Regions from separate parts of the Chromobacterium sp. FG89 genome, predicted to be linked through region 2. Evidence: predicted binding sites of a transcription regulator. Region 2 holds the regulator's gene; the other holds the start of a gene.
The links. The regulator FNR, encoded in region 2, switches genes on or off when oxygen is low (the NO sensors DNR and NnrR bind a similar motif). The targets are predictions, from matches to a motif close to TTGATNNNNATCAA.
Positions count from the first base shown of each region.

Region 1 (4,417 bases), on a different contig from region 2:
AGGTGTTGTAGGTCATCAGGAACATGCCGAGCAGGTACAGGAAGCCGCCAAGCAGACGCACGAAGTGGTACGGATAGGTGGCCTTGACCGCCTCTACGAAGGCGTAGGTCAGGGTGCCGTCCGGGTTCAGCGCGCGCCACATCAGGCCCTGGGTCACGCCGGAGATCCACAGCGCGGCGATGTACAGCACCACGCCGACGGTGGCGAGCCAGAAATGGGCTTCAACCAGCTTCAGGCTGAACATGGATTCGCGGCCGAACAGGCGCGGAATCAGGTAGTACATGGAACCGATGGTGATGAAGCCCACCCAGCCCAGCGCGCCGGAGTGCACGTGGCCGATGGTCCAGTCGGTGTAGTGGGACAAGGCGTTGACGGTCTTGATCGACATCATCGGGCCTTCGAAGGTGGACATGCCGTAGAAGGACAGCGAAACCACCAGGAATTTCAGCACCGGGTCGGTGCGCAGCTTATGCCAGGCGCCGGACAGCGTCATGATGCCGTTGATCATGCCGCCCCAGCTCGGAGCCAGCAGCACCAGGGAGAACACCATGCCTACGGACTGGGTCCAGTCAGGCAGGCTGGTGTAATGCAGGTGGTGAGGACCGGCCCACATATAGGTGAAGATCAGCGCCCAGAAGTGCACCACGGACAGGCGGTAGGAGTAAACCGGACGGCCAGCCTGTTTCGGGATGAAGTAGTACATCATGCCCAGGAAGGCGGCGGTCAGGAAGAAGCCCACGGCGTTGTGGCCGTACCACCATTGCACCATGGCGTCCACGGCGCCGGAGTAGGCGGAGTAGGATTTCCACAGCGACACCGGCACGAAGGCGGAGTTGACGATGTGCAGCAGGGCCACGGCCAGGATGAAGGCGCCGTAGAACCAGTTGGCCACGTAGATGTGCTTGACCTTGCGGATGGCGATGGTGCCGAAGAAAACGATGGCGTAAACAACCCAGATCACCGCGATCAGCAGTTTGATCGGCCATTCCAGCTCGGCGTATTCCTTGCTGGTGGTCAGGCCCAGCGGCAAGGTGATGGCGGCCAGCACGATCACCAGCTGCCAGCCCCAGAAGGTGAAGGCGGCGAGCTTGTCGGAGATCAGCCGGACGTTACAGGTACGCTGCACCACGTAATAGGAGGTGGCGAACAGGCCGCAACCGCCAAAGGCGAAGATGACCGCATTGGTGTGCAGAGGACGCAGGCGGCCGAAGTGGAACCAGGGGCCGAAGTTCAATTCGGGCCAGACCAGTTGGGCCGCAATGATGACGCCCACCAACATGCCGACAATGCCCCACACGACGGTCATGATGGCAAATTGGCGCACCACCTTATAGTTATAAGTGGATTGCGTTTCCATTTAGGGTTTTCTCCAAGGTTGCTAACTCAGAACGTGACATATCTAATCGGCGGCTTGAAGTCCGGGAAACTGTCCCCATCTGTACCGATGTGACTGTATCCAGACGATGCCGCAGGGAAAACGACTTTTATTAAAATCAAGCGCTTGACCCAGATCGCAGCGGTACTGATGTCTGTATTAGCAGTTCATCCCGTATTGCGACAGCGCAATTTCCCCATTTAGTTAACCCGGCATTCTAAATCAATTACCCATATCGGGCCAGTTTGGACGGCCGGGGGATGTCGCTTTCCCATTTGTCTTTATTTATGTCTCAAGCGAGCGTGACAGTTCTTGCAAATACTGTTGCTACTGACCGAGATTGTATTGTCTGGCGGCCCAGCCTTCTTGACCTGGATCAAGATGTCATAAAACGCAGCGTTTACCCGCAGCAAGTGCTAAAATCAGAAGGTTTTGCAACGATTGCAGGCAGATCATGACCGTTTCCGTCCGCTACACCCTATGTCCGAGCGCCCCGGAGGCGCATCTTTTCGAGGTCGTCCTGACCGTTTCCCGGCCCGCCAAGAATGGCCAGATTTTCTCATTGCCGGCGTGGATTCCCGGCAGTTACATGATCCGGGAGTTCTCCAAACATATTGTGGAAATTCGCGCAGAATCCGCGGGAAAAGCGGTGCGGCTGGTCCAGCTGACAAAAAACAGTTGGCAAGCCGCGCCAGTCAAGGGCTCGTTGGTTCTACGCTATAAAGTTTATGCGTTTGATCTGTCGGTGCGCGGCGCTTATCTGGACGCGCAGCGCGGCTTCTATAACGGCAGCAGCGTTTTCCTGGCGGCGGACGGCTACGAGAACGAGGCTTGCGAGGTGGAGATCCTGCCGCCGGAAGGCAAGGCCTATGCCGATTGGAAGGTGGCGACCAGCTTGCCGGCGCGCGGCGCGGACAAGAAAACCGGCTTCGGCGGCTATCAGGCCGCCTCTTACGACGAGTTGATCGACCATCCGGTGGAACTGGGCGCTTTCGAACGCGTCAGCTTCAAAGCCTGCGGCGTGCCGCACGAATTCGTCGTCTCCGGCCGCTCCCGCGCCGACCTCAAGCGCCTGGCGCGCGACGCCAAGAAAATCTGCGAATACCAGATCAAGCTGTTCGGCGAGCCGGCGCCCTTCGAGCGCTACGTATTCATGCTTTTCGTCGGCAAGGACATCTACGGCGGCCTGGAGCATCGCGCCTCCACCGCGCTGGTGGCCAACCGCGACGACTTGCCGCAGCAGGGCGTCGAGGAGATCGGCGACGGCTATCTGAAGCTGCTGGGCCTGATCAGCCACGAATATTTCCACAGCTGGAACGTCAAGCGGATGAAGCCGGCGGCGTTCACGCCCTACGATCTGAACCAGGAAGGCTATACCCGTCTGCTGTGGGCCTTCGAGGGCATCACTTCCTATTACGACGACTTGAGCCTGGTGCGTTGCGGCCTGATAGACGAGAAGCGCTATCTGGGCCTGTTGGCGGAAACCATCAGCGGCGTCGAGCGCGGCGCCGGTCGCTTGAAGCAGACGCTGGAGCAATCCAGCTTCGAAGCGTGGACCAAGTACTACCGGCAAGACGAAAACAGCCCCAACAGCATCGTCAGCTATTACACCAAGGGCGCGCTGGCCGCGCTGGCGCTGGACCTGACCATACGCCGCGACAGCCAGGGCCGTCAGTCGCTGGACGACGTGATGCGCGCGCTGTGGCGCAAATGGCTGGACGACGGCAAGGGCCTGGCCGAGGACGAGTGGGAAAGCCAGGCGCAGGCCGTCACCGGCCTGGACCTCAAGGCCTTTTTCGATCGCGCGCTGCGCGGCGTTGAGTCCCTGCCGCTGGCCGAACTGTTGGCGGCCCAGGGCGTGGAGCTGCGCTTCGAGCCGGCGGCCAACGCCGGCGACCGCGGCGGTCTGGCGCTGAGCGGCAAGCCTGCGCCGGCCAGCCTGGGGGTCAAGGCCGTGGCCGAGACCCAGGGCGTGCGCGTGCTCAATGTCTACGACGGCGGCGCGGCGCAAGGCGCCGGCCTGTCCGGCGGCGACGTGATCGTGGCCATAGACAAGCTCAAGGCGGTGGACCTGGACAAGGCGCTGGCGCGCTACCAGCCCGGCGATAAGCTGAAACTGCACTGGTTCCGCCGCGACGAACTGATCAGCGCGCAAGTGGAGCTGCAAGCCGCTCCTGCCGACGCCTGCCGCCTGCTGTTGCAGGACGGCGGCGCGCAGTGGCTGCGCCGCTAATATTCATCGGGTCGGCGCCGCTGCCCGGCGTCGTCCCCCTCCAGCCAAGACCGGCGCAGCCGGCATCGAAGGAGACGTAGACATGGCTCAACAGCCGCAAGTCAAGTACCGCAACGACTACGCAGCCCCCGCTTTTCTGATCGACCGCGTCGATCTGAGCTTCGACATCGAAGACGACGCCACCCGCGTGCACGCGCGTCTGGTGGTGACCCGCAACGACAAGGCCGCGCGCCAGGACGATCTGGTGCTGGACGGCAGCGCCGCATTGGTGGCGGTGACGCTGGACGGCGAACGCCTGGGCGAAGGCGGCTACGTGCTGGCCAACGATCAACTGACCGTGCGCGGCGTGCCGGACAGCTTCATCCTGGAAGTGGAAACCGAGATCGATCCGGCGGCCAACACCAGTCTGATGGGCTTGTACGCGTCCAACGGCAATCTGTTCACCCAATGCGAGCCGGAAGGCTTCCGCAAAATCACCTATTACCTGGACCGTCCCGACGTGATGGCCAAGTTCACCACCACCATCATGGCGGACAAGCACAAATTCCCGGTGCTGCTCTCCAACGGCAACAAGGTGGGCGAGGGCATGGTGGACAAGAAGCGCCACTGGGTGAAGTGGGTGGACCCGTACAAGAAGCCGTCTTATCTGTTCGCCTTGGTGGCCGGCAAGCTGACGGCGTTGAAGGACAAGTTCGTCACCATGCGCGGCCGCGAAGTGGCGCTGGAGATCTGGACCGAACCGGCCGATCAGGACAAGACCCAGCACGCGATGGAGTCCCTGAAGCACTCGATGAAGTGGGACGAGCAGC
Region 1 is NZ_JBMDIQ010000002.1:199,742-204,158, forward strand. It holds gene ccoN (cytochrome-c oxidase, cbb3-type subunit I) at 1-1,357, opposite strand, end outside; gene ACODRW_RS02875 (M61 family metallopeptidase) at 1,830-3,608, shown strand; gene pepN (aminopeptidase N) at 3,691-4,417, shown strand, end outside.
Region 1: a site for FNR is predicted at 1,742-1,755, ahead of ACODRW_RS02875 (M61 family metallopeptidase). Genes of this name have one in related genera too.

Region 2 (4,417 bases):
GAAGCGACACATCAGGCCTTGGATGATGCTGCGGCGCAGGATGTCGTCATTGTCCAGCGTCAGCCCGCGCAACACCGGCAGATGGCCGCTGTCCAGCGCCGCGTAATAACTGTCCAGGTCCTTGGCGTTCTGGCTGTAACAGGGGCCGACCTTGCCGATGGAGGACACGCCAAGACCGATCATGTCGCAGTCCGCATGGGTGGAGTAGCCCTGGAAATTGCGTTGCAGCCGGCCCTGGCGCAGGGCGGAGGCCAGTTCGTCGTCCGGCTTGGCGAAGTGATCCATGCCGATGAAGACATAGCCGGCGTCGGCCAGGCGCTGCACCGAGTCCTGCAGGATGTCCAGCTTGGTTTCCGGCGAGGGCAGATCGGCCTCGTTGATGCGCCGCTGCGGCATGAACACGGTGGGCAGGTGGGCGTAGTTGTACAGCGCCAGCCGGTCCGGCCCGATGGCGATCACCTTGTCCAGCGTGCGGCGCACCGATTCCCGAGTCTGCAGCGGCAGGCCGTAGATCAGATCGACGCTGACGGACTTGAAGCCGGCGTCGCGCGCGGCCTGGATCACCTCCAGTGTTTCCTCTTCGGACTGCACCCGGTTCACCGCCTGCTGCACCGCCGGTTCAAAGTCCTGAATCCCGACGCTGATGCGGTTGAATCCGAGTTCGGCCAGTTTGAAGATTGTCGCCGCGCTGACTTTGCGCGGGTCTATTTCTATGGAATACTCCCCCTCCTTCAAGAACTCGAAATGAGTCTTGAGCAAGGTCATCAATCGTTCCAGTTGCGCGTCGGACAAGAAAGTGGGGGTGCCGCCGCCGAAATGCAGCTGTATCACTTGCTCGCGGCGGCCCAGACAGGAGGCGATCATGCGGACCTCCTTCTCCAGGTAGTCCAGGTACAAGTCCGCTTTGCCGCTGTCCTTGGTGATGATCTTGTTGCAACCGCAGTAGTAGCAGATAGTGTTGCAAAAAGGTATATGAGCGTACAATGATAAAGGTTTCCGGTTGGCGCCGATGCTGCGCTGCCGTAGCCAGTGGATGTAGTCTCTTTCGGCAAAACCCGGCGTAAAGCGATCCGCTGTCGGGTATGACGTATATCTAGGACCTGTCCCGTCGAGGCGCTCAATCAGCGCGCGGTCGAATTCAAAATGGGCAGGAGAAAATGGGTGGGTGGTCTTCATGTCGTATTTGGATGGCAAAACCTCTGGTGGACTGGTAAATTTGCGGAAATCCTGCGAATTTCGCTTTGATAAGGGTCAAGCTTCATCGCAAGCTTGTACTAAACATGCCATGTCCGATCAGAACCATATCTCTTTGCATAACCTGAAGGTCTCCTGCTCCAACTGCAGCCTGAAGGAACTTTGTCTACCTGTGGGGCTTAACCGCGAGGAGCTGACCCAGCTCGACGCGGTGATCCGCCAAAGCCGCCGTTTGAAGCGCGGCGAGTACTTGTTCCGCAGCGGCGAGGGCTTCCGTTCGCTGTTCGCGGTGCGCACCGGCTTCTTCAAGACCAGCGTCGCCAGTCAGGACGGCCGCGAGCAGGTCACCGGCTTCCATATGTCCGGCGAACTGATGGGCCTGGACGGCATTTCCGCCAATGTGCACGGCTGCGACGCCATCGCGCTGGAGGACAGCGAGGTGTGCGAGCTGCCGTTCAGCCGCATGGAGAGCCTGGGCCGCGAAATTCCCACCCTGCAGCACCATTTCTACCGTCTGATGAGCCGCGAGATCGTTCGCGATCAGAATGTAATGTTGTTATTGGGCAACATGAAGGCGGAAGAGCGCTTGGCCGCCTTCCTGCTCAATCTGTCGCAGCGTCTGTCCACCCGCGGCTTCGCCGCCAACGACTTCATCCTGCGCATGAGCCGCGAGGAAATCGGCAGCTTCCTCGGCCTGAAGCTGGAAACCGTCAGCCGCACGCTGTCCAAGTTCCAGCAGCAAGGCTGGATCACCGTCGATCATAAGCACATCCAACTGGTGATGGTGGACGAATTGAAGGCGCTGATTTCCGGCTGCGCTCACGCCAACGGACATTGATTCCGCCGCGCGGGCGGGCAGATGGAAAACGCAAGGCAAGCCCTCGGGCTTGCCTTTTTTCATGGGGCCGGCGCGCAGTCCGCGATTTGCAGCAGCAGCCGCGACAGCGGCGCCTCCTGAGGCCAGCCCGGCGGCACGGCGAAGCCGCGGGCCACTTCATGCCAGTCGCCGTCGGGGCCGGGCTGCAGTTCGGCCAGCAGCTGCGGCGCCTCGGCCTGTTCCAGGCGCGCGCGCAGTTCCGCCGCGTCGGCGGTGTGTTCCGGCGAGCGGCGCGCCGGCGCCAGCCAACTGAGCCTGGGCAGCCAGGCCCAGCGCGAATCCGCATTCAACGCCGGCCAGTCGCCGCGCAGCGGCCAGTATTGCCCGTACAGCGGCTGGGCGCCGGGCGGCGCTTCCGGCGCGGTGTCGCGGGCGTGGAACAGCCAGCCGCTGAGCCGGGCGCCGACCGCGCAGCCCTCAAAGCCCGCCGGCAGCGTCGCTTGCGCCGCCGGGTGGCGGGACAGGCGCAGCTGGGTTTGCAGTTTATGGGCTTTCAGCGCCCAGGCGTCGCGCAGGCTGGGGCCGGTCAAGGTGTCCGCGCTGCGGCCCAGTTGCAGATAGAACTTGCTGGCGGCTTCCAGATGCAGCGGTTGGCCGTCTAGGCGCAGCAGGAAGTCGAACTCGCCGACGGTGCGGCCGTCCGGCGCGCGCACCGGCAGATTGCTGGCCACCAGTTCGATGTGCGGCGCCAGCCGGAACCAGAAGGACAGCAGCCGTTCCGCGTAATGGCCCAGACGGCGGGTGGGCTGGCGCGCCAGCCAGTGCTGAAGTTCGGCAGGATCGGCGTCCAGCGTTTGCAGCAAGGCCGGGCCGTCGGCCCCCAGCAGCCGCTGCGGCGGGATGTCCGCGCCGCTGCGCCAGGGAGAGGGCGCGGAGAGCAGAAAAGCCAGATCGCGCACCGCCGGGTGCGCGTAGGGCAGGGTGAACGGCGGCTTATTCGCCATCCTGTCCGGGCGCGTCGCGGCGGACTTCGCCGTCGGCGGCGCGCTGCACCTGTTTGAGGAAGCCGCGCAGGATGTCGATTTCCTCGCGCAGCAGGCCGGCGCGGTTGAACAGGGTGCGCATCCGGCGCATCATCCGTTCGCTGTTGCGGCGGCGGAAATAGCCTATCTTGTCCATGGTCTGTTCCAGGTGGCCGCAGAAGCCCTCCACCTCGCCCAGCGCCGCCGCGTCGCTGTCGGCGCGCAGATAGTCGACGTCCACGCCGGTGTGGCTGAACAGTTCGTAAGTCATCACCTGCACCGCCATCGCCAGATTCAGCGAGAAGTAGTCCGGGTTGCCGGGGATGGTGACCAGGCGGTTGCATTGTTCGACTTCTTCAATGGACAGGCCGAAGGTCTCGTTGCCGAACACCAGGGCCACTTGTTCGCCGGCGCGGGCGCGCGCCACCAGTTCCGGCGTGGTCTGGCGCGGGGTGGACAGCGGGGTGGTCAGCTCGCGACGGCGGCTGGTCAGCGCGCAGGCGATGGTGACGTCTTGCAAGGCCTCGGCCAGGCTGGACACCACGGTGGCCTGCTCCAGAAGATCCACCGCGCCGGAGGCCAGCGTATTGGCCTCGTCGCTGGGAAACACTTTGGGTTCAACCAGATACAGCCGGCTCAGGCCCATGGTTTTCATCGCCCGGGCGGCGGAGCCGATATTGCCCGGATGGTTGGGGCGGGCCAACACGATGCGAATGTTTTTCAGAAAATCAGGTACTTGGGGTTTATTCATCAGCAGTTTCACATTAAAATAGCCGGCTTATCGAAAAGCCCGCGCGCCGTTTTGCGCGCAAGGCCAGCGTTTGCCGGATTGGGCAGGCGTGCGGCCTTGCCCGATTGCGCCGGGTTTTTCTTGTTCCTTAACCCAGATTGTTACTAGCAGACGTCGCGTCATGTGGCGGACGTCTGTCATGGTTGAAAGTGTAGAGGCCGTCAATGCATCCGATGCTCAATGTCGCGGTGAAAGCCGCTCGCCGCGCCGGCAGTGTCATCCAGCGCGCGTCGCTGAATCTCGACGCGGTGCGCGTAGAGCGCAAGAAACACAATGACTTCGTGACCGAAGTGGACCGCGCCGCGGAAGAGTCCATCATCGCTTCCATTCTGGAAGCTTATCCCAAGCACGCGATTCTAGCAGAAGAGTCCGGCGCGAAAGGCATCGGTTCGTCGGAATACGAGTGGATCATCGATCCGATCGACGGCACTACCAACTTCCTGCACGGCCACCCGCAGTACGCGATCTCCATCGCGCTGGCGCACAAGGGCCAGGTGCAGCAAGCCGTGGTCTTCGACCCCAACCGCAACGATCTGTTCACCGCCTCGCGCGGCGTCGGCGCCTTCCTCAACGATCGCCGCATCCGCGTGTCCA
Region 2 is NZ_JBMDIQ010000029.1:38,783-43,199, forward strand. It holds gene hemN (oxygen-independent coproporphyrinogen III oxidase) at 1-1,176, opposite strand, end outside; gene fnr (fumarate/nitrate reduction transcriptional regulator Fnr) at 1,286-2,032, shown strand; gene ACODRW_RS21475 (DUF1853 family protein) at 2,092-3,015, opposite strand; gene ACODRW_RS21480 (RNA methyltransferase) at 3,005-3,784, opposite strand; gene ACODRW_RS21485 (inositol monophosphatase family protein) at 3,988-4,417, shown strand, end outside.